Regions from separate parts of the Peribacillus sp. NPDC101480 genome, predicted to be linked through region 1. Evidence: riboswitches for the same ligand, from Rfam matches in the RefSeq annotation. Region 1 holds a riboswitch; each other region holds the start of a gene.
The links. Region 1 has a riboswitch for thiamine pyrophosphate ahead of thiC (phosphomethylpyrimidine synthase ThiC). Riboswitches for the same ligand answer to the same signal wherever they lie in the genome.

Region 1 (8,327 bases):
TTTGTCTTGAAGATGGAAACTATGCTACTCCAAAAAATATCCACAAGCAAATAATTAGGTTTTGTAAACATGTTGATAGAATAAAAAAAGCCGATGTCCCATTAGGGGCCATCGAGCTTTTTTTGAAAAGTTTCCTATTATTATCTTTTATTAAGCGTTTGACTTCTATCCAGGTCATGATGCAATTGCGCTGCCGGAACCTTAGGGTTAGGAATCTGCCCTTTTGCAACTGGTTCAGCTACATAAACAAAATCTCCTGTACCATCTGGGGCGCTTCCTGTTGCCCATAGTCCGTCTGCTGATTCATTACCTTCTGACAAGTTCCAGAATTCGTACGCTTCCGGTTGAGATTCCATTTCCGCTTCCGGTGGAAATGACGCGGGAACGACAACGCCATTTTTTTCTTCAAGTTCTGCAATGGCCGCCATCCATTGATATTGGTGGTAACGATCACGGGCTAACATTTTACGGAAGGTGGCACGTACCCCCTCATCTTTGGTCATATGATATAAACGGGCCACTTGAAGGCGTCCTTGGCTTTCAGCATGAAGATTCGATCGCATGTCCGCTAATAGATTTCCGCTGGCTACAATATAAGATCCGTTCCAAGGCACCCCATTCGAGTTGGTTGGCAGTCCCCCAAGACCGCTTACGAGCAAATGCTGGGGATTGATTCCACCCATGATGGCTGCTGTAGCAGGATCTTTTGCGGCTTCTGCTTGATCTTCCGGAGAAGCGCCATCAAGCAATTGACTAATGAGCGAACAAAGCATCTCTACATGTCCAATTTCCTCTGTACCAATATCCATCAGCATATCTTTGTATTTTTCTTCTCCACGGCAGTTAAAACCCTGAAAAAGATATTGCATCATGACAGTCATTTCCCCAAACTGTCCACCTAACACTTCCTGAATTTGACGGGCAAGCATCGGATCTGGTCGATCTACCTTAACTTCAAATTGCAATTCTTTTTGATGGCGAAACATATTAACTCCTCCTTTTTTTATATGATGTACGGTTTTTTATTACCCGCCTGTCCATGCTTGAAACCTGAATTCAGTTATAACGAACAGTAATTAGAAAAAATTTACATGCCATTAACAATGATTACTGAACTAAAAAGCCAAGGACTATCTTTGGGCTATGTATCGCTCAATAAATAAGATTTATAAAAGGTCCATTTACTGTCTATAACTTTACAATACAGGGTAAAGTAGAAAGAACCATATATAGGAAATTTAAAAAGGAGGATGGAAAATGGATTTCAAGCCCCGAAATCAAAAAGATCAATCTATTTCACAATTACGTTATACTTATTCCGCTCGTAATCTATGGTCCGGTTTTCTATTCGGGATCGGATTGGTGGCATTCATTGATGAGTCCATCTTTCATCAACTATTGCATTGGCACCATTTCTATGACAAGTCCACATCCAATATTGGGCTTATCTCGGATGGTTTATTTCATGCCCTTAGCTGGTTCGCAACGGTCGGGTCGTTATTCATGTACGCTGACCTTCGCCGTCGAAAGGGATTATGGCTGAAAAGGTGGATAGGGGGAGTTTTGCTCGGGGCAGGTTCTTTCCAGCTATATGACGGGATCATCCAGCACAAGCTCATGCGTCTCCATCAAATCCGCTACAATGTCGATATTCTCCCATACGACTTGATTTGGAACATTGCAGCCACAATCATGATCTTGATCGGCATTATCCTTATCATTCAAACAAGGCGCAGCGTACTTAAAATGAAAGAAGATACCAGCAATGCACAGTAATGGACATATTCATGATAATGGGGCTGGTTTTGAACCGATTTTATTGATTCTTCTGGCGCTTGTGATAGTGATTTATATCGCAGCTGCCGTAATTTCAAACCGCCGCTATAAAAAATGGCCCTTATACCGTACGCTCTTTTGGATTCTTGGCACCATCTGTGCAGCCTCTGCAATTATAGGTCCCATAGCCAATCGCGCGAATATGGATTTCACGGCGCATATGGTTGGTCATTTACTGCTTGGAATGATTGCACCCATCCTACTCGTGTTTACCGCACCTATTACTCTTGCACTGCGAACACTTGATGTACAATCAGCAAGACGCCTTTCAAAGGTGTTGAAAAGTTGGCCGCTGCGCATTATAAGCAATCCAATCACTGCTTCTGTGCTTAATATTGGGGGGCTTTGGATTCTTTATACGACTGAGTTATATGGGTTGATGCATCAGAATGCCCTTCTACATGCATTAGTGCATTTTCACGTGTTCATGGCGGGCTATCTATTCACTGCGTCTATGATTTATATGGACCCGACGCCCCACAGGTTCAGCTTCATGTTTCGTGCTGTCGTATTTACAATTTCACTGGCCGGCCATGATATCCTTTCTAAGTATATTTTTGCCCATCCTCCAAGCGGAGTCACAAAGGAACAAGCGGAAAATGGAGGAATGTTAATGTACTATGCCGGCGATGCCATTGACGTTGCACTTATTTTCATCCTTTGCTATCAATGGTTCAAAGCCACCCGGCCTAAGGAATCACTTGCCTTGTAGGAAGGAAGGCTACTTATTACTTAGTTAAACTCCTATGTTTCTGTTTAATCGTCCAACATTTAGCTCATACTAATTTTTGATGAAAAAAATTTAGGATGGAGCTGAATGGAAAATGGAATTTGAAGCTAACAATTCTACTGAAAATGCTCTTCGTGATTATAAAGCTGGAATCGGTGCCTTTACGCATAAAATGCCTGTTCTCGCAGAGAAATTCAATTCGTTTACGGAAGAGTGCTTTAAAGAAGGTCAATTATCCCAGAAAGAAAAACAGCTTATCGCATTAGGAATAAGCTTATATTCACAAGATGAATACTGTATTATCTACCATACAAAAGGATGTCTTGATCAAGGCTGTTCCGAACAGGAAATTCTTGAAGCCATTGGTGTGACCGCAGCATTTGGCGGAGGAGCCGCCATGAGTCAGGCTGTAACACTCGTCCAGGAATGCATCCAAGATATAAATCAGATGAAACAGTAAGAAAGAAGGGATAGGACAAATAGTCCTATCCCTTCTTTCTGTTGTTGACAAATGCTTTTAATGACTCATGTTGTTGTTATTGTTATTTCCTTGTGCTGGTGCATATGAATTCAACATTTGCTGCATATCCTGCTGTGCAAGCTGCGGAACTTGATAGTAATGATGTTTGTTTTGATATATCGAAATCTCATATGCCATTTCAATGCAGTTCGGAACGGAATCTGCAAATACGCGGCGAACCACCGGATTCGTTATTTCAAGCGCTGCCATCGCTTTCATGGATGCAGCAGACTTAACAGCTCCAAGCATCAAACCTGAAATGCATTCATCCGTAATTTCCGATACGGATTGCAAAGGTTTCTTTGGCTGAGTTGGTGTCAATCCATATATAAAATCGTTACCTTGATTCATTTTGTAGCTCTCAGTCCGTTTAGAAGGATCCTGGCCCGATTGGAAGCACTCCAGTGAAATATTATATTCATCTTGGATGAACTGATATTGACGATCCAGAATATCAAGTAATTCCTGATCCTGAATATGCTGACGCAAAAGAGTATACGTGTTTAAAGTACCAATCGTTCCCGACAACACTTCATGTACATCGAATACTTCGTGACCACCGTGATTCATTTGTGGGGGAATGGCACCCGTTTGCATGTTCTGGTGTACTTGACCTTGTTGATATTGGTTTTGCATTGTATTTCCCTCCTCGTTTTATCAATGATGCGAACAAGTTTAGTATGTTAAACCCCAACTGGATTATTCAATCTAAACTCTTCCAAGAAGACCAATAAGCTGCTGCATCATGTTTTCTGTATAAAAAAAACGTGGCGTTTTAAACTATAGACACTTTATATGTATGGGAGGATTTCCAATGACACATCAATGCTTCTATTGTAGTGATGTTACGGAAGAAAAAAAAATCCATGTGGTAACGTTTCAAGTTTCTGACACGGATAGAAATGAAATGCTCTGTGATGAATGTTATCAAGAATGGCTACAAGGAATAAAAGGTTAAGCGTTAAAGCCCTCTAACATTTCACAAACATCAACAATGCATACTTGGATGAACTCAGGGTAACTTAAATCCGTTAAATAGTGAATTTCAAGGAGGATGGTTATGGGAATTTTAAGCGGTAATCCGAAAGAAGAGCCAATGCATTACGGAGAGGTATTTGGAACATGGGCATTTCTAACAACTACAAAAGGACTGATTGCCTGTCATCAAACTATGCTTAATCATGCTGGCTACAAGGGCCAGCATAAATTACTTGTTGAAGTGATCAATCAAGGGAAACAGGAACATGACCAACTTGAATCATTATTAAAAGAAAATAACGTAGGACTGCCTCCGTCACCACCTGAAACGCCTAAAGCTAATTTGGAGGATATTCCAGTCGGGGCACGTTTTCAAGATCCTGAAATCTCTGCTTCAGTATCAATCGATATTAATGCAGGATTAGTTGCTTGCAGCCAAATCATGGGTCAATGCATCAGAGAAGATATTGCACAGATGTTCGCACAATTCCATACGAATAAAGCTGCATTGGGTGCTGACTTCCTAAGATTGAATAAGGAAAGGACTGGCTTGTCCCTCCTCCTCTTCATATTAATAAAACAAGAATGTAAATATAATGAAATATCCCCTAATCATGTTGACATCGTGATTGGATGCCCAACATGATTAAGGGATTAATTCCGATAATGAAAGGACGATTAAGGAATCATTACCATTGCAGACTTTCGATTAAGTGGCACTTTGTGCATTGTTGACTATAATCAGTTTTTACAAATTCATGATTACACTTCTCGCGAAAAATGTTCAGCTCCCTTTTCAGCTGTTCCAATTGAGTTTCCAACTGTTTCATTTCAACTTTTATTTGGATTACCCGATTCATCGAATTCTCCCTCTCATCGGAATCATAAATAGATTTCCCCGTCCGTTTTCCTAAATTCATTCGCTTTTTCTTTAAGACCTTCATCGATTACCGACTCAAAGCCCAGACCCTTTTCCTTCGCCAAATCACGGATGTCTTGAGAAATCCTCATACTGCAGAATTTGGGTCCGCACATTGAACAGAAATGGGCTGTCTTGGCACCTTCAGCCGGTAGTGTTTCATCGTGATATTCAACTGCCCTTTCAGGATCGAGGGAAAGATTGAATTGATCTCTCCAACGGAATTCGAATCTAGCCTTCGAAAGGGCATCATCCCGTTTTCGTGCCTGGGGATGGCCTTTAGCAAGATCAGCTGCGTGGGCTGCAATTTTATAAGTAATGACCCCTACACGAACATCCTCTTTATTCGGAAGCCCCAAATGCTCTTTCGGTGTCACATAACAAAGCATGGCCGTTCCAAACCATCCAATCATGGCAGCACCAATCGCAGAAGTGATATGATCGTATCCAGGAGCTATATCCGTTGTCAATGGTCCCAGGGTATAGAATGGTGCTTCTTGACAGACTTCCAGCTGCTTATCCATATTTTCTTTAATCAAATGCATCGGTACGTGACCGGGTCCCTCCACCATGACTTGAACATCGTGCTTCCAAGCAATCTTCGTCAGTTCCCCAAGTGTTTCCAATTCAGCAAATTGAGCCTCATCGTTTGCATCTGCAATGGAGCCAGGACGGAGGCCGTCACCTAATGAGAAAGAGACATCATACGCCTTCATGATTTCACAAATCTCTTCAAAGTGAGTATAGAGAAAACTTTCTTGGTGGTGGGCCAAGCACCATTGTGCCATGATGGAGCCCCCCCGGGAAACGATTCCCGTAACTCGCTTTGCTGTCATGGGAATGTATCGCAAAAGCACTCCGGCGTGTATCGTGAAGTAATCCACACCTTGCTCAGCCTGCTCAATTAATGTATCCCGGAAAACTTCCCAATTTAAATCTTCCGCGACTCCATTCACTTTTTCCAATGCTTGATATATCGGAACCGTCCCAACTGGCACAGGAGAATTCCTGATAATCCATTCCCGGGTCGTGTGAATATTCTTACCGGTGGAAAGATCCATTATGTTGTCTGCACCCCAACGTGTAGCCCAAGTCATTTTCTCCACTTCTGCTTCAATCGATGAACTAACAGCGGAATTTCCAATATTCGCATTTATTTTCACATGAAAATTACGTCCAATGATCATGGGCTCACTTTCAGGATGGTTAATATTTGCCGGAATGATCGCCCTCCCGCTAGCTACCTCATCTCTTACAAAATCAGGGGCTACATTTTCCCTGATCGAGATGAATTCCATCTCAGGAGTTATGATACCTTTTCGGGCATAATGGAGCTGGGTTACGTTTTGCCCTTTCGCTGCACGCAATGGTTTTCTTTTCAATCCCGGAAAAATTTCTGCTTTCGTTTGTGACTCTTTTTTATACCCGTTATCTTCGGGCTTTATTTCACGCCCTTCATACTCTTCAACATCTTCCCTTTCCAGAACCCAGCTGCGTCTAATCGGGGCAAGACCTTTATGAATATCAATGGGATATTCTGAATCCGTATAAAAGCCGCTTGTGTCATATACTCGTAAAGGCGGATTCTCCTCTTCGCCGAAAGAACCTGTAGTCGGACTTAGCTTAATTTCACGCATGGGCACCCTAATATCGGGTCTAGATCCCTCAACATACACTTTTTTACTCCCGGCAAAACTGGACATAATTGAAACGTTCATGTCATTTACTGAATTACTCATCATGATTTCATTTCTCCTTTTTAAGTTCATTTAAAAAGGACAAAATCCAATCCATTTCGCACGAAAAAGCCAGATCTCATATTTAAGACCTGGCTAACGTTAGTATGGCTACAGAAATGACCAATTGAAATGTCATTGTTTAGTAGATTCTAACTTCCCCACGCTGGTATGAACCAGATCAGGTCCTGAGGGTTAAGAAGCTTAAGCGCTTCTCTCTCAGCCCAACTTTTATTGGACACCCCTAGTCTGAATAATTTAATTGATTACAGGGTAACTATATCTCACCCTTTTCATTCTGTAAATAATTTGAAAGACCTAATATTTTCATTACAACTATCAAAATTTATTATTTGAAGAAGAGCCGTTAATTAATTTCCAAGGCTCTCAAGGATAGGGTAAAGCTCCTCTAAATGCTTGATTTCATAGGTTGGAATCACTTCATTCCGTTCCTTATCATGGCGATTTATCCAAACCGACTTTATGCCTACCCGTGATGCTCCAAGGATATCCGTCATTAAATTATCGCCGACCATCAATACTTCATCCTTATCAAGCTCCATGATCCCCAAAGCATGCTCAAAAATGGAGGCATCCGGTTTACCTCTTCCAAATGCGCCTGAAATCACGATTTGGTCGAAATAAGGAACCAGTTCAGGCGTAATTTCAAGTTTCGTATTTTGCAGCTCAGGAGATCCGTTCGTAAGCAATAGCAACTTATACTTCCCTTTTAATTCATCCAGAACACGGAATGTTTCTTCATAGATAAATGGCTTTTTGCGTCTCTCCGCAGGGAAACGTTCTGCCAGTTCAAGTCCAAATTCCGGGTCATCGATCCCTAATGCCAATAACCCTCTCGTCCACGCTTCTTTCCGATAAGCCGGTGCAATCCCGGCCATCTTCCTGAATTCATCATGATCATCCTGAAAATTTCCCCATAGCCCCTCAAATGGGTTGATTCCGATCATTTGGGTGAATGCATATGTATCGTAAGAAGAATAAAGCTCACGCGCTTCCTTTCGCACAGCTTCTTCAAAATCCTCGACATTCAGATCATATTTCTCCTTGGCCACTTCACATGTGGCCACAAAAGCCTCTTTTACACTTTTCTGATCCCATAGTAATGTATCATCTAAATCAAAAAAAACTGCCTTCAGCAAAATGTCCACCCCTCTTTCCCTATTATTGAATTCGTAAAAATTACACTATTACAATAATAAACCACAACCAATAAAAAAAGAATAACTATTCGGAAAATGACTTACCTTTTCTAGTGGGAAACTCTTATCCACTTATCATCTTTCAAATACATACAGCTTTCCATTACTGGCAATCTTGAATTTGGGACCGGTGAACCCCCGTCGGATCAGCTCTTTCCTCATATATACCATGAGGGCGGCATGACTCACGATCAAAACATCCCTTTCCCCCTTTGCAAAGACTTCATCCAATACTTTATTGATCCTTCGCTCTGCGATCTTAATTTCCGCCCTTGTCTGCTTGTTTAACACCGAGCAGCAGCGAATCCAGATAGCCCAAAGGATGAATGGCAGCTTTACCCTTCCTTTAAGAGGCGGGGAAGGTATTTCCCGCAGCTCCTCCATCCGG
Region 2 (8,327 bases), on a different contig from region 1:
CTGCTTCGGCTTGCCAATGTAAAAAGCGGGTTATCAGCATCCAACTCGGCTTGTGCCCCTAACATCCCGGCTGCAGCACTGGATGCTTTGCTGGCAAGTCTATCTTTTTCCAATAAAAGGACCTTTTTACCTCGTTTGGCTAATTGAAAAGCAATGGATCCACCTATTACTCCTCCCCCAACAATGATTGCATCATATATGGAATTCATCTTATGTCTCCTTTCCCAAAGACTTCGCATATTCTTTAACGGCTTCAATCGGATTTTCAGCTTCAAGAACCCCTGACATGACCGCAATTCCACGTGCCCCCGCATCCAGCACGATTTGGCAATTGAAAGGTGTTATTCCGCCTATCGCAATTATCGGAAGATTGACATTTCTTGAGATTGCATGAAGCTCCTCAACTCCCCTAGGAGGAAGGCCGATTTTTGAATCCGTTTCAAAAACATGTCCATATATCGCGTAATCGGCCCCTTTGCTGAATGCGGCATTCGCTTCATCCATGGAATGGATCGAACAGCCAACATTCATCCCTGGAAAAGCTCCTTTTACGACTCCCGCATCTAAACTATGAAAAGCCAATTGCACACCAAATACTTTGTGTACCCAAGCTACATCCACCCGATCATTAATGATGATCTTAGAAAGCGGGATCTTATTATCATGTAGCAGGGTCACTGCTCGATAAAGTTCCGATGCAGTCATATGCTTTTCCCTTAGATAAAAGAAATCAACATGTTCCTGAATGATTGAAGCGATTTCCACAAACTTTTCAATTGGCTGTTTCCCAGTAGAAATAATATGCAATTCATGTGCATTCATACTAAGGACTCCTAACAAGTAAAGTTACAATCTCATAAAATCAAATAGAAACTAACGGGAATTGAATCGACAGATAAAAGCCGGCCAACAACAGGATGATAAAATACAAAATGAAACCATGGTCCTTTTTTGAAAACCCAAACTCATAATAGAATGTTCGTTCTCGTGTGTCTGTAAATCGCTTTGCTTCCATCGCAACCGCGATTCGGTGAGCACGTCTTATGCTTCCGGATAACAACGGGATGGAATAGGCTTTCATTTTAAAATATAACGCTTTTATCCCTTTTCCCCTTTCGAAGCCGCGTACCTTCATCGCATTTCGTATCGTTTGGAACTCCTCCATCATGATGGGAATCAGCCTTAATGCCGCCATGAAACTATAGGCATATTTCGGTTTAAGCTTAACTTGCTGCATTAACGAATAAAACAAGTTCACTGGCCTCGTAGTTAAGGAAAAAGTTAAGCCAAGGACCGCAAAGAACAAAGCTCGAAAGCCTACCAGTAATCCCCTAATGAAACTTTCTTCAGTAATCGATATAAGGCCCCACTCAAACCAAAGCGTCTCACCTTGCCCGAATAATATCATTGCAGAAGAGGTGGAGATAAAAATGAAACAAAAGGGAATCGACAAAAGTAAGATGCGTTTTATCGAATGCCCGGTAAAAAACAAAAACAAAAGTAATACGCCAATGGTGATATTCATCATATAATTCAGGTCATGAATGAATAACGCCACGATGCATAACACAATCAGTACACCAAGTTTAAGGCTTGGATTAATTCTATGGAGCCATGTTTCTGCATTTGAATCATTCATCTACATGACACTCCTTTTAACTTTGGTCTCCACAAATCCTGATTGCACAATGTTTTCATCACTTATTACGTTTCCATCCTTAACCGTCCAGATCCTGGTTGCAAAGTTTTTTGAAATATGATCATCATGAGTTACCATGATCACTGTTATTCCACGCCTTCGATATTCCTCAAACCATTCCAGTAATGCAAAGGTATTTTTCGAATCTTGGCCAAAGGTTGGCTCATCCAGGAGAATGATTTTTTTGTCTATTACGATTGAGGCGGCTACGCTTAAGCGACGCTTTTGACCCATTGATAATTGAAACGGGTGTTTATCCCGATGTGCCTCCAGGCGGAACACTTTAAGCAATGAGCGGACTCTCTCATCTATTTCTTGTTGCGGCCTTTTATCAATTCGCAATGAATAAGCAATCTCTTCATATACAGTATTTGCAACGAACTGAAACTCAGGATTTTGAAAGACAAACGTCATATGATCCGTTGGATTTTTCACCTTTTTAATCGGTGTTCCCAATAATTCATACTTACCATTCGTTTTTATGAACTGCATCAGTGCATGCAAAAGTGTACTCTTCCCCGCGCCATTTTCACCCCTGATTACAATCCATTCACCTGAATGGACCTTCAGCTCGTCAACCTTGATTTTTTCCTCTTTATTTCGAAAACCGCTAAAGCCTTGCACATTCATAAGAGGTGAATCATCTGTAAATGGGTGTTCCCGAATCGGTGCATAATTCTGTATATATTCACCCCAAACACCTGGGAACCAAATTCCATATTCCTTCATTTCATTTTTATATAGTGAAAGAATGGTGTCTCTTGGACCATCAGCTATGATTTGACCATCATCGTTAAAAAGCACGATTCGTTCGATGAATTCTAAAACATGGTCAATTTTATGCTCGACGATAATAACCGTTTTGTCTCGTCCGACTTCCTTCAGCAATTCCCAGATTTCTTTCGTTCCTTCCGGATCAAGCATGGCGGTTGGCTCATCTAAAAATATCACTTCTGGTTCAAGGGCCAATACTGAAGCGATTGCCAGACGCTGTTTCATCCCGCCTGATAATGTTTCAATACTTGTATGGCCCAGGTTCAATCCTACTTTACGGAAATGATTTTGAATCTTCTCTTTCATTTCTTCTTTAGGGACGGAAAGATTCTCAAGGACGAAGGCAATTTCCTCATCGGCAAATGGCATGCAAAACTGACTATCAGGATCTTGAAAAACATACCCCCACGAAGAAGGGCATTTCAATTTTTCCGCTTTCATCGGTACTTCGATGGAATTCGGAATCAATCCGCTTAACACTTGTAAAAGGGTCGACTTACCACAACCTGATGGCCCCAACAATAGCACTTTTTCTCCTTGATCAAACGTTAATGATAGGTCCTTGAATATCAAAGATTCATCACCGGGATATTTCATTCTTAACTTTTCAACAGAAACGATTGGTTCCATGGCCCTCAACCTCTACTTTTGATCCAGTTCTGCATAATCTTTATTTGAAACCGGACGCACAAGATTTGTTACTCCTGTTGCTTCCAGGACTTTAACTAGATAATAAGCGGTCACACCTGCAAAGAATATGGAACCCACAAACCTCGCTATCATGAATAACGATAGATTCCAAGTTGAAAGCGCACCTATTTCCCCGTATGCAAAATCCATAATAACTGATGCCAGGCAGGAAGCTATCGCAGCTAAAACGGCCACCGGCATATTGAATTTTTTATATTTGAAAGCCATGAACACCAGTTCCGCGAACAAACCTTGTACCACCCCATATAACAGTACGGTCAGCCCCCATGGTGAACCAAGGAAGAACTCCCCGGAAGCTGCAGCTATCTCCGCCAAAAGTGCCACACCCGGTTTCCGTAAAATTAAGAAGGCGACGGGGCCAGCTATAAACCACATTCCATAAATAAGTTGATCCAGATGTAATCCTAACGGTTTAACTGAATAATAAATCGAACCCCAAAGGATATAAACGATTCCAAATGCTACCGCAATCACGATCGTGACCAATATGTCCGTTAATTTCAAACCTTTTTTCATTGTTTCATTCCCCTTTATACTTCTAGTGTTTCCTTATGCACAGGCCATGTCTCTAAACGATAAGCCATTTCCCAAAATGAGTATTCATATTGGCTGCTGAGGATAAAATGCTCTTTCATTCTTTCCTTATCTTCGTCTGTCACTTTTTCAGCAATCTCATCAAGCCTCGCAATTTGTTCTTCCACCAAAGTGCGGAACCACTCCCCTCCGTAAGCCGCTATCCATTCTTGATAAATCGGCTCCTCCGGCATGCACCCTTGCAGCTTTTCACCTATTTCATAATAAAGCCAGTAACACGGCAAGATAGCTGCAATAACATCTCCTAAATGTCCCGAATAAGCCGCACGATACATATGGGAAGTATAAGCATAAGCGGTCGGGGCTGGTTTGAAATTATCCCGTTCTTCTTTTGTGATCCCTAATCTCTCAGAAAAATTCTCATGAAGCTTCAACTCCGCTTCATATGTTCCTTGTGCATGGCCGGCAAGCCTGCTTGTTGTATGTAAATCAGTAGCTTTAACTGCTCCTAAAGCTTGAACCCTAGCAAAATGAGATAAATAATAGGAATCTTGCATAACATAGAAACGGAAACACTCCAATGGCAAAGTGCCATCTCCTATTCCTGCAACAAACGGGTGATTAAAGCTAGCTTCCCAAATGTGATCCACTTCCTGACGAATTTCCTCTGAAAATTTCATGACCATTACCTCCAAATTATTTTTTTTAATCAATGTTACGGAAAAAAACTTTTATCACCCCTTTTTTTGCAAACAAAAAACCACTTTCTTAAACGTAAAGAAAGTGGTTGTACTTGAAATAATACAGAAACGTATTGTTCCAGACCCCACTTCCCTACGCTGGTATAAACCAGATCAGGTTCTAAGGGTCTTAAAGTCATACTTTAATCTCAGCTTCTGCGGTAAAAATCAACTTTCACCTATAAAGCACCCCTAGTGGTACAAATTGTATATTAAATTTCATTTGCCTTTATATTAACACGATAAATCCAATTGTCAAACGTATTAGAAAAAGTTTTCAACTTAATGATTTAGGGTTACTAACCTTTCAATCTTGCATATACACCATTTACCCGGCAGTTTAACGGCACTTTAATCAATGGGTTTCATTACGTAATTTCCTCGTGAATTCTACTGTTTTACTCGTGAATTTGGCCGGTTTACTCGTGAATTCAGCTGCTTTACTCGTGAATTTGGCAGGTTTACTCGTGAATTCAGCTGCTTTACTCGTGAAATTGATTTTTCTTGGGATTTCTGCTGCTTTACTCGTGAATTCTTTTATTCTCTAAAAAACAATATTATACATTCGATGTTGCTTTTAGTTTTAATATTTTGCTCGATCTGTAGTTTATCATAGCTGCCATAATTCCGGTTTCCTTGATTTAATTCTATTAATATATTCTTCCCCGGTTTTAATGCCCATTAGAATCCCCTTATTTTACAAACTGTTTAGCAGACCCCATTTTCCCTCGATAAAAAGTAAGCGCTTCCAAATATTCGGAATGTAACTCCTGGATTTCACCGATGAACAATACATGATCACCAGCATCATACTCTCTCCATGATTTGCATTCCATCCAGGCAACACTTCCATTTATTTTTGGGGAAATTCCCTTGTTATCCCAGTCGGTTTCAAGCGTTTCCTATTTGCTGCCCGCAAATTGCCATGCAATGGCTTCCTGTTCATCCGACAAAATATTAATGGTAAAAGATTTATCTTTCATGCTAGTGCAGGCTTTTGCTTCTTTATGAATACTAAAGCAAGCGGTGGATCCAAGGAAACCGAAGGAAAAGAATTCACAGTATTCCCCTTTTGAACTTTCCATCAAACCAGCTCACTATTGTGACGCCGGTTAGGGATTTCCCAAAGCAACTTCTCAACTCGCGCCCATCCACCTCATCACATCCTACTCTTTTATTATGAATTCATTATAGTAAACTTAATATTTTTAAAAACCATATAATTTCATAATGTGAAATTACAGGAAAAATTTATAATTGTGAACTATCAAAAGAATTCCCCGAAGAAATGACTTTCATTACCGCATTATCAAAAATCAGTGTTAAACTATCCATGTTCATTCATATTTCCAGCTTAATTACTAACGGACTTTTTTGTTCTTGACTTGAATAGATGAAAGTGGTGAGGAAAGTTTCAATTTTGCGTACATTTAGAAAATTCTACCAATTTTTCGTGGATATACCTTTAAAAAAAGGAGTGGTTTTGAATTACCGTTACGAGGTAAAAGCTGTAATCGGAACAGGAAGCTACGGTATTATTTATCTTTGCAATGATTTGAAAAAAAAAGAAAATATAGTGATCAAGCAGCTCCGGAAAAGTAAACGCCGCAGCAAAAAAGAGCTGAAGCAGTTTGAAAATGAAATTTCCATTTTACGAATGTTAAACCACAAAAACATCCCCAAATTTCACGAGAAATTTTCACATGAGGGAAATGTTTATTTTGTGATGGATTTCATAGAAGGAGATAATTTGGAAGACCATATTTTCTTGAATCATATAACATTCAATGAGAAAGAGTCTCTATTTTTTCTGGATGAGCTGGTCGTTTTAGTATCTTATCTACATGACCATGACATTTCCCATCAAGATTTACGTATACCAAATATTTTACTAAAGAACAATCAGCCCATTTTGATAGACTTTGGTTTGTCTAAAAAGATCAATTCGGCCGATTTTACTAAAGAAACCATGTTGCAGCTGAAAAGGCAGGATTTTTACGACTTGGGGGAAATACTTCTATATGCACTTTACACGACGTACGCCTCCAAAAGTAAAAAGACTCTTCCTTGGACAGAAGAGCTTTCGTTAGAAAAAGAAACCGTGCATTTACTGAAAAGGTTATTAAGCATCCAAGAACCTTATTCAGATATTAAAGAAATCTCAATGGACCTGCAGGCTGCATTGAAGTCAAAGAAACTGAATTAGCTGCTACTGCCGCGCCCTTTTCTCTTGTAGCGGTCACTTCCACTCATGGGATACCTTTTGTAGCCTCGGCTGCTGCTGCTGCTGCCTCGGCGATAATGACCATGTCTTCGCTCACTGCTGCCTTGGGAAAGCTGTTTGATTTTTTTCATTATTTTCTTCAGCATATCTTTCACCTCTTTTATTTTGGTTTTAAAACTTGTTATTACTTAGCCTAACATAGTCACAGTATAAACCTTACTAATAAGTACTATAATTTTTTTTCATTTATGTTACATTCCATTACTGCTTCCTGAAGTGGGCTTCTTTCATTGTTGATCATGAGAACTCCCTAAATTCCTCCGTTAGATAATGGCACAAATAAATAAAAATGACTGTCTTTTACTGTTCTTCGAAGCGCATGACAGTAAACAAAAAAACCTGGCGAATATCGCATCGCCAGGTTTTTTTGTTTACTTTTTTATTTTACAGCTTCTTTTAATTCCTTACCTGCTTTAAAAGCGGGAACTTTACTAGCTGCAATTTGTATTTCTTCGCCAGTTTGCGGGTTTCTTCCTGTACGGGCAGCGCGGTCACGCACTTCAAATGTACCAAAACCAACTAATTGGATTTTTTCTTCTTTAGCAAGTGTAGCCGTGATTGTTTCAAACAATGCGTCCACTACTTTTTTTGCGTCGTCTTTTGTCAGTTCAGCTTGTGCTGCAACACTGCTCACTAATTCTGTTTTATTCATATGAACACCTCATCCTTTTATTTTGTATAAAGTATGTAGAGTAGACAACATAACATATCTTGTATGCCTCTGTCACTTAAAATGGCTAAATAAAAGGAATTATCGCTCTAAAATGATCTTTTTTAAAGGTAAAAGGGCATTGATCACATTAACCTAATGACCTTTTCAACTTTCTGCAGTTTCCAGCTGCAGCCATTGATTGATGGTATCCATATCAATGTTTTCCTCCAAATGGGATGCCAAGAGATTGTACGCTTCCTCCCTGCGCTCCGAGTCGCTTTGGACGTTTTCCTTCACTTCTTCCAACCCCTTGTTCCGTCGAATTTGGTTAACTAGTAATCTAGTGAACAGGCGATTATGGAATATCCCATGAAGATATGTTCCCATTACCTTGTTGTCATTGGAAATGGCTCCATCCTCTCTTCCATCCTTCAATAAAAGAAAGGGCCTTACTTGCGACTTCAAAGTCGTTCTGCCTAAATGTATTTCGAAACCGTTAAGATTCATTTGACCATCCATTATCCCGGCAGAAAGGACACCTTCCATTTGTACCGTTTTCTTTTCTGCTTGAAATACGGTTTCCACCGGAAGAAGCGAGAGCCCATCTGCGTTCTCACCGTCACCTTCGACAGCTTCAGGATCGAAAAGTTTAGTCCCTAGCATTTGAAAACCGCCGCATATGCCAAATATCATCGTTCCTTGTTTCCGCAGTTCATTGATGGCCCGATCCAACCCCATACGATTCAACCACTCTAAATCTTCCATCGTGTTTTTTGTACCAGGCAAAATAAGCAGATCGGGATTACCTAACTCATGGACACTGCTTACCAGGCGGACACCTACTCCGGGTTCATCAAAAAAAGGATCCACATCTGTAAAGTTGGAGATCCGCGGAAATCTCAAGACGGCTACATCTATCGGAAACTCAGCCTT
Region 3 (8,327 bases), on a different contig from region 1:
ATCCTCCAGGCCTTCTATATATCCTTCTCCGTCCTTATCCCCTTTTCCATAGGTTAACGAATCTCCAAAAGCCATCACCCTTTGCACATCTTCCGACTCCGAGGCCTGAAATTCATATGCAACAAAACATATAACCAGTACTATAATCAAAAAAACTGACAATTTTTTCATTTGGTTCTCCTCTGCCTTTTTACTAGAAGTATTTAATCCTTTACATACCCAAAAAATCTGCAGACTTAACATAAAAAAGGAATTGTCAGATAAAGAGTAAAAAGTGTATGATAATAAAAAACTTTCAATGGATTGGGTGTCAATTCACCGTCCCTTAAACAAAAAAACGGGATTACCCTTCATTCTGGAGATTGAATAAATGATAGTTAGGAGATTACATCATGGAAGAGCTCATAGAGTTTAGAGAGGCAGAACTATCTGATTTACCTAGAATTGTTGAAATATATAATTCGACAATTGCTTCAAGAATGGTCACGGCAGATACGGAGCCTGTATCCGTCCAATCGAGGGTTAAATGGTTTGAGGAACATCATTCAGAAAGTAGACCGCTATATATCATTACTATAGAAGGGAAAACTGCTGGATGGATAAGCTTTCAATCCTTCTATGGCCGACCGGCATATAATTCCACTGCCGAAATCAGCATTTATATTGATGATTATTTCCGGGGAAAAGGAATCGGACAAATTTCGATTCAAAAGGCAATTGAATTGAGTCCAAAATTAGGTATTAAGACTATATTGGGTTTCATTTTCGCCCACAATATACCTAGCCTTAAGCTTTTTTCCAAATTCGGGTTTGAAGAATGGGCACATTTACCTCAAGTTGCCGAGCTGGATGGCATTGAGCGGGATTTGATCATTCTTGGTAAACGTGTCGATATTTAATATAATTTTTTAGAGCTATTGCCTTGAGCAGTAGCTTTTTCAAATTAATACAGGTCGAATTGGCTAATTTAAAAATACCGATATGCGTTTTGGAGGGAAAAATATTCTGACTCACTTTTACTTGCTAACGCATTTAATAGCGTATCCAATTCTTGACTGGCCTGAACAGTAAGCAGACTTGTTAAGCCGTAACTTGCTGCCAATTTGATCATTTCCTGTCTCTTTTCTTCTACCCTTTCTATAGTTACTTTACGGCAAGGCATTATATGCCACCTCCCATTTATTCAATTTTTTTACACTTTCATCATAATTAAACTACTAGTTAAAATCAACTATTTTACAGAAATAAAATGTGTTATTTTATAGGTCAAATGTGATAAAACACCTACTTTTTTCTTTAATTATGTATATTTTATGTCATTTTCTATTAAACGCAAAAAAGCATCCACTAGTGTATACTGTGAATGCTTACATCATATCCCTTATCCAAGAGCCCAAAATATAGTCCATCGCTTACTATGTCATCCATTCAGAAGGTGACTCGTTATTAGGTCTATTTATAACAATCTTATATTCATCTTCAAGCACTTTTAATGGGGCATCATAAAGGTGCCTTTCATCAGAGGTTTTGTATACTCCATTGGCCAATAGCTCTTCAATGAGCTTTGCCTTCCTCTGTTCAATCCTCTTAAATAATTCTGCCATGTAAATGGCTCCTTTCCTAGTCATCCTAGAGCCTGCTTCTAGTTAGCTAACTTTATCAACTTGTTTGATTTTCACCAAATTATATATACCTTTTCTATTATGTCACTAAACGTTATTTCCCAAAAATAAAAGCCCCTTCTAATTCAAGAAGAGGCTGACTGTGTCCGTACGGCTCTTCTTATCTTCCAAGCATATGCTTGTTGGATTTAGCACAGTTCCCAAAATGGGTCCGCTGCCGAGGTTTCTTTGGGCCAAGTCCCTCCACCTCTCTGGATAAGAATTCGATATATAAATGATGTAGAAATGATTCTACCCTAATAATTATCAAAAGTCAATTACCTGGTTCTCCCTTTTTTTCTGGACATTACATGCTCCCTCTTCAAATACGGGTTGCATTTTCTTGTCTTTCTGATATGATGTCAGTAATTACATACAATTCACACCACTAGGGGAGTCTTTTTTAAGACTGAGATGGAAATAGTTTCCGGACCCTTTGAACCTGAACCGGCTCATACCGGCGGAGGGAAGTGGATGATATCGTCCATTTACAGACTATATCCATCTACCCCGTTCCGTATTCAGGAACGGGGTTTTTCATTATCTATGGGAACCATTCTAAAGGAGGATGAACAATGGAGAATATTAAAACAGAAACATTCAGTGATAGACTTCATGCACGGGCAAAAGAGATTTGGAAAAGGAATCATTCACATCCCTTTGTCCAGGCAATTGGAAATGGTACGCTTCCTGAAAAGAAATTTGCCTATTACATGAAGCAGGACTATATCTATCTCATGGATTATTCCAAGCTCTTTGCTTTAGGTGTCATCAAAGCCCATAACATCGAAACCATGGCAAAGTTTGCGAGTATTTTAAATGAAACCCTTCAAGTGGAAATGGATATCCATCGGCAGTATGCTTCCGAATTCGGGATCAGTTCCAAGGAATTGGAAGAAACAGAACCTACTCCCACCACTCTAGCCTATACAGGTTACATGCTAAATGCAGCTCAGCATGGGACATTGGCAGACTTGATCGCCTGTCTCCTGCCCTGCGCTTGGGATTACTATGAAATAGGTTTGCTATTAAAAGAACAAAATGGAGCAGCATTGGAAAACAATCGCTACGCAGATTGGATAAGGTCCTATTCATCACCTGAATTCGGGGAAGCACACAAGTGGCTGATCGCATTGTTGGAAGAATTGACGGAAGGCATGCCAGAAAAAGAACTTCTTAGATTAGAAAAGCACTTTTTGGTTACTTCCCGATATGAATATTTATTCTGGGATATGGTTCAAAATGAGCAGGATTGGCCGCTGTAGGTCGCAGACATGATGATGAATCCTATCAAGAAACTGACGTTGACTGCCATGATAACGGCTATAACGACACTGACCAGTTCATTTATTTTCATCCCTGCAGGATTTGCAAAGGTCTTTCCTATTCAGCATCTGGCAAATGTCCTCACGGCCGTTCTATTGGGGCCTGCTTATGCTGTGACACAAGCTTTCCTAGTTTCCATCATTAGAAACATTTCTGGTACCGGTTCAATATTCGCCTTTCCCGGGAGCATGATCGGTGCACTTTTGGCTGCCATCCTTTATCGAAAAACACAAAGCTTAAAATTCGCTTGTTTAGGTGAAGTGATCGGGACCGGCATTCTCGGTTCCATGGCCTGTTATCCACTTGCCATCCTCCTATTAGGAGAAAAAGCTGCTCTTTTTGGTTTTTTACCGGCTTTTATGCTCAGTTCATTCGCAGGTGCGATTCTAGCTTTCATATTACTTAAAATACTTTTAAAAAATAATTATATGAAGGGGTTTTTTTATGAAAACAGCATTAACCATCGCCGGCTCTGATTCAGGAGGCGGTGCTGGAATACAAGCGGATTTAAAAACATTTTCTGCACATGGGGTCTTTGGAATGTCTGCCATAACAGCAGTAACCGCACAAAATACAATGGAAGTCCGTTCAGTACAGCCAATTGAAACAGCTATCATATCGGACCAAATTGCAGCTATATTTGAAGATATTCCTGTCGATGCAGTAAAAATAGGCATGCTTGGATCAAAAGAAATCGTGGAAACAGTCGCTGCGTCCCTTAAAACCTTCATGCCTGCCATCGTTATCCTTGACCCTGTCATGATTTCCAAAAGCGGCCACCATTTGCTCGACGAAAAGGCTGTCTCCGCCTTAAAAATGGACTTACTTCCATTTGCAACACTTGTAACACCAAATGTACCGGAAGCGGAAGTGCTTACTGGCATGTCGATTCGGACGAAACAAGATTTCTACAAGGCATGCATTTCAATACAAGAAATGGGTCCCAAAGCCGTTTTACTTAAAGGGGGCCATGCAGCGGGAAATCCAAATGATCTTTATTATGATGGGACTGACTTCCACTGGATCAAGGGAGAGCGCATACATACAAAAAACACTCATGGTACGGGCTGTACCCTATCATCCGCCATTACATCAAACCTGGCAAATGGACTGCCCTTGCAAGAGTCGATCGAACAGGCCAAGACTTATATTTCTGAAGCGATACGCAATAGTTTTTCAATCGGTAAAGGTCATGGTCCTGTCCATCATTTTCATTCATATTCAAAAAAAGAACGGAGTGACTTAATATGAAGGTTTCCGCAGCCGATTTATTCGTGAAGGTAAAAGAAAGAAAACCACTCGTTCACCAAATCACCAACTTTGTTACGGTCAACGACTGTGCAAATGCCACCCTTGCCATCGGTGGTTCACCAGTGATGACATCGAGCCCAAGAGAAGTGGCGGATATGGTCAAATTAGCGGATGCATTGGTCCTGAATTTCGGTACGATCGATGATAAAGCCTTGGAAGCAATGGAGATTGCCGGTAAGACGGCAAATGACCTGGATATCCCGGTCATTTTGGACCCGGTGGGAGTTGGTGCCACCGCCTATCGATCAGAGCAAGTTAAAGAGCTCCTAAGTAAGGTTACTTTCCACATCATTCGCGGCAATGCAAGTGAGATCCTTTCATTGATGGGTGGGGATACCGTTACTCGCGGGGTGGATTCGGAGGAGCTTGCGGTCAGCAATGCAGAGCTGGCTGCTCGAGCCGCAAATAAATTGAATTGCATCGTCGTGGTCAGCGGAGCGAAGGATGCGGTCAGCGATGGAAAACGTACGTCCATCATCGATAACGGGAACCTGCTATTAACTAATGTTACAGGTACCGGTTGTATGTCCACTGCTCTTATCGGCACTTTTTCCGGAGTCACCGATGATTTCTATTCTGCGGCGATTGCCGGTATCTCAACCATGAGCATTTCAGGGGAACTAGCTGCCAAAAACCTTCAAGAGGATGAAGGAACAGGAACGTTTCGTGTGCGATTAATCGATGCAATATCAAGAATGGATAAGGAAATCTGGATGCATGAGGTGAAAATAAATGAAGAAATCCCAAATTGATTTAAGCCTGTATTTGGTTACGGAAGAGTCCCTGGCAATAGAAGAATTGACCAAAATCATTGCAGAATCGGTTTCAGGAGGAGTCTCGATCGTTCAGCTTAGAGAGAAAAATAATTCCTCCCTCTCCTTTTATAATAAAGCTTCTGCATTAAAACAGTTATTGAACGAGCTGTCCATTCCCCTTATCATCAATGACCGGGTGGATATAGCACTTGCTGTTGCAGCGGATGGAATTCATATTGGGCAAGATGACCTTCCACTGCCTGCCGTCAAAAAAATGGTTCCTGAAGATATGATTGTCGGTGTATCTGTTTCCAATCTTGAAGAGGCTCTAGAAGCCGAACGAAATGGAGCAGATTATATCGGAGTCGGTTCCGTTTTCCCTACAAAGACCAAACAAGATGCAACCTTAATGGCAATTGGGGATCTGGAGGAAATTTGCCGCAGCGTATCAATTCCCGCCGTAGCCATCGGGGGTATCACGGCCGATAACATTTCCTCCCTTTCTGCTAGCGGGCTGTCAGGTACCGCAGTCGTATCAGCCATCATGAATGCAGAAAGTCCTAAGACTGCCTCCGAATCCCTTTTAAAAATCATAAAGGACTTTAAATAACAAAAGGATGGGGACTGAATACAGCCCCCATCCTTTTGTTTATGTCAAAACGGTATTCTTTGTTTCCTTCCCAAAAGCTACGGCAACTGCCCCCACTAAAATAGCAATTGTGAAAATGGTGAAAATCGATGAAATCGGGGTGCCGGCAGCAACTAAATACCCTACAAGCAACGGCCCCAGGACACCGCCGATCCTGCCGATCCCTGCGGCTAAACCAGCACCTGTACCACGAACTGCTGTGGGATACTGCTCAGGAGTATACGCATAAAGCGCACCCCATGCCCCTAGGTTGAAGAAAGATAGGAACATTCCGGAAACTATCAGCAGTGCCAGCCCCTCTGCAGACCCAAAGAAAAAAGCACTGACTGCCGTTCCAATTAAGTATGTAATCAAAACGAATTTACGTCCAAACTTCTCTATCAGCCATGCAGCTGAAAAATAGCCCGGAAGCTGTGCAAGCGTCATGATCAATACATATTCAAAGCTTTGGATCATGCTGAATCCTTTTAGGACCATCACACTTGGCAGCCATAAAAACATCCCATAATAAGAAAAGACCACGCAAAACCATAGAACCCACAACACAAGGGTCTGACGGGAGTATTCCTTTTTCCAGACACTTTTCATATTGCTTAATACAGATGGTCTCTGCTTTTTTTCAAGTTCCGTATACTTCGGTGAATCCGGCAGTTTCAAGCGCAGATACAGCGCATATAAAGCGGGTACGGCGCTCAATAACAATGCAACCCTCCAACCATAAGCCGGTATGATGAAATAAGATATGAGAGCTGCCAAAATCCAGCCAACCGCCCAAAAACTTTCAAGAAGGACGACGACCCTTCCCCTTTTACTCGCTTCAACACTTTCAGAGACCAACGTCGAGGCAACCGGAAGTTCCCCTCCAAGTCCCATTCCAATCAAAAATCGCAATATCAAGAACAAGCTGAGTGTACTGACTGCTGCAGACAGGCCACTTGCGATTGAAAACAATAATAATGTAATGATAAAGACATTCTTCCGTCCGACCCTGTCGGCCATCGCACCAAAGAATACGGCTCCAACAGCCATTCCTATGGAGTTTATGCTCCCAATCCAGCCAACCTGCTCACTGGTTAAGTTCCAGTCCTGTCTTAAAGCTACTATAATGAAAGAAAGCATACCGACATCAAGTGCATCGAACATCCATCCAAGACCCGCAACACCAAGTAACTTACGCTGCGATATCATTTTCGCATCATTTCCCATATATTCCTCCTGAAGAACTTTAGACCTTCTTGTTATTTTATCCTTATTCATTTTAACTATTAACTTTCATTTTTGCTATAGTAAATACACATGTCATGACAAAAAAATACTTCATTTTTAAAATGATGAAGAAACCTTGGATATTCTGTCGAATGTTATAGATTGAATATTCCCTTTTTTTCATTTATCATAAAAATTGGCATAGATCATAGCGTTAACAATAAGTCATCATGTTTTGCCCAAGATAACCATTTTATTCAGGAGGGTAATTAATGACAAATCTAACGTTAGAAGTAAGTGGAAAGCTGCAAAAATTTTTAACAGGACCAAAAAAGCTCTATATTAATGGCCAGTTTGTAGAAAGTGCTTCAAAAAAAACCTTCTCCACTCCTAATCCTGCTACAGGACAAAAACTTGCCGATGTTTATGAAGCTGATAAAGAAGATATCGACTTAGCCGTCAAAGCTGCACGCAAAGCATTCGATGAAGGTCCTTGGTCAAGGATGAGCGCGGCTGCACGCAGTAGGCTTATGTATAAACTAGCCGATTTAATGGAAGAAAATAAAACTGAACTAGCTCAATTGGAAACGTTGGATAATGGGAAACCAATCAATGAAACGACCAATGCCGACATTCCTTTAGCGATAGAACATATGAGATATTTTGCTGGCTGGTCCACCAAGATTGTCGGGCAGACCATTCCGGTAAGCGGAAATTATTTTAACTACACAAAACACGAGGCTGTTGGTGTTGTCGGCCAAATCATCCCATGGAACTTTCCGCTTCTTATGGCGATGTGGAAACTGGGAGCGGCACTCGCTACAGGTTGTACAGTCATATTAAAGCCTGCTGAGCAAACACCGCTTTCCGCTCTTTACCTGGCTGAATTAATAGATGAAGCCGGTTTCCCTGATGGTGTCGTCAATATCGTTCCCGGTTTTGGTGAAACCGCCGGACAAGCACTTGTCGACCATCCGCAAGTAAATAAAATTGCATTTACCGGTTCGACCGAAGTTGGAAAATTGATCATGCGCTCCGCTTCATATTCATTGAAACGGGTAACATTGGAACTTGGAGGGAAATCGCCAAACATCATCCTGCCTGATGCTGATTTCTCGAAAGCCATCCCTGGAGCTTTGAATGGGGTCATGTTTAACCAAGGTCAGGTATGCTGTGCCGGTTCAAGGGTTTATATTCAAAAGAAACATTATGATAATGTTGTTGCCGATATGGCCAGCCATGCAAAAAACATCAAACAAGGGATAGGTCTGGATCCAAGTACACAAATTGGACCGCTTGTTTCAGAGGAGCAGCAAAATCGGGTAATGGGTTATATAGAAAAAGGGAAAAACGAGGGTGCGGAAGTTCTTGTCGGCGGAAATAAACCGGGTGAACAAGGCTACTTTGTTTCTCCTACTA

Region 2: another riboswitch for thiamine pyrophosphate. It lies ahead of tenA (thiaminase II); the one in region 1 lies ahead of thiC (phosphomethylpyrimidine synthase ThiC).
Region 3: another riboswitch for thiamine pyrophosphate. It lies ahead of tenA (thiaminase II); the one in region 1 lies ahead of thiC (phosphomethylpyrimidine synthase ThiC).

The regions. Positions count from the first base shown of each region.
Region 1 is NZ_JBNNSB010000001.1:37,426-45,752, reverse strand. Features, by position in the region: gene ACQKMF_RS00335 (manganese catalase family protein) at 141-986, opposite strand; gene ACQKMF_RS00330 (DUF2243 domain-containing protein) at 1,258-1,776, shown strand; gene ACQKMF_RS00325 (cytochrome c oxidase assembly protein) at 1,766-2,548, shown strand; gene ACQKMF_RS00320 (carboxymuconolactone decarboxylase family protein) at 2,661-3,026, shown strand; gene ACQKMF_RS00315 (spore coat protein) at 3,084-3,722, opposite strand; gene ACQKMF_RS00310 (hypothetical protein) at 3,901-4,044, shown strand; partial or broken gene ACQKMF_RS00305 (DUF3231 family protein) at 4,147-4,655, shown strand; gene thiC (phosphomethylpyrimidine synthase ThiC) at 4,947-6,725, opposite strand; TPP riboswitch at 6,861-6,975, opposite strand; gene ACQKMF_RS00295 (HAD family hydrolase) at 7,091-7,879, opposite strand; gene ACQKMF_RS00290 (histidine phosphatase family protein) at 8,015-8,327, opposite strand, start outside.
Region 2 is NZ_JBNNSB010000002.1:248,222-256,548, forward strand. Features, by position in the region: gene thiO (glycine oxidase ThiO) at 1-209, opposite strand, end outside; gene ACQKMF_RS08795 (DUF561 domain-containing protein) at 211-822, opposite strand; gene ACQKMF_RS08800 (energy-coupling factor transporter transmembrane component T family protein) at 863-1,639, opposite strand; gene ACQKMF_RS08805 (ABC transporter ATP-binding protein) at 1,640-3,103, opposite strand; gene ACQKMF_RS08810 (ECF transporter S component) at 3,116-3,700, opposite strand; gene tenA (thiaminase II) at 3,715-4,398, opposite strand; TPP riboswitch at 4,533-4,662, opposite strand; gene ACQKMF_RS08820 (flavin reductase family protein) at 5,151-5,294, opposite strand; gene ACQKMF_RS08825 (hypothetical protein) at 5,361-5,543, opposite strand; gene ACQKMF_RS08830 (protein kinase domain-containing protein) at 5,936-6,664, shown strand; gene ACQKMF_RS08835 (HU family DNA-binding protein) at 7,122-7,394, opposite strand; gene ACQKMF_RS08840 (cobyric acid synthase) at 7,560-8,327, opposite strand, start outside.
Region 3 is NZ_JBNNSB010000004.1:196,105-204,431, reverse strand. Features, by position in the region: gene ACQKMF_RS15310 (GDSL-type esterase/lipase family protein) at 1-171, opposite strand, end outside; gene ACQKMF_RS15305 (N-acetyltransferase family protein) at 393-899, shown strand; gene ACQKMF_RS15300 (Spo0E family sporulation regulatory protein-aspartic acid phosphatase) at 968-1,162, opposite strand; gene ACQKMF_RS15295 (Fur-regulated basic protein FbpA) at 1,416-1,604, opposite strand; SAM riboswitch class I at 1,780-1,884, opposite strand; TPP riboswitch at 2,042-2,147, shown strand; gene tenA (thiaminase II) at 2,237-2,926, shown strand; gene thiW (energy coupling factor transporter S component ThiW) at 2,942-3,463, shown strand; gene thiD (bifunctional hydroxymethylpyrimidine kinase/phosphomethylpyrimidine kinase) at 3,432-4,238, shown strand; gene thiM (hydroxyethylthiazole kinase) at 4,235-5,050, shown strand; gene thiE (thiamine phosphate synthase) at 5,031-5,663, shown strand; gene ACQKMF_RS15265 (MFS transporter) at 5,703-6,908, opposite strand; gene ACQKMF_RS15260 (aldehyde dehydrogenase family protein) at 7,181-8,327, shown strand, end outside.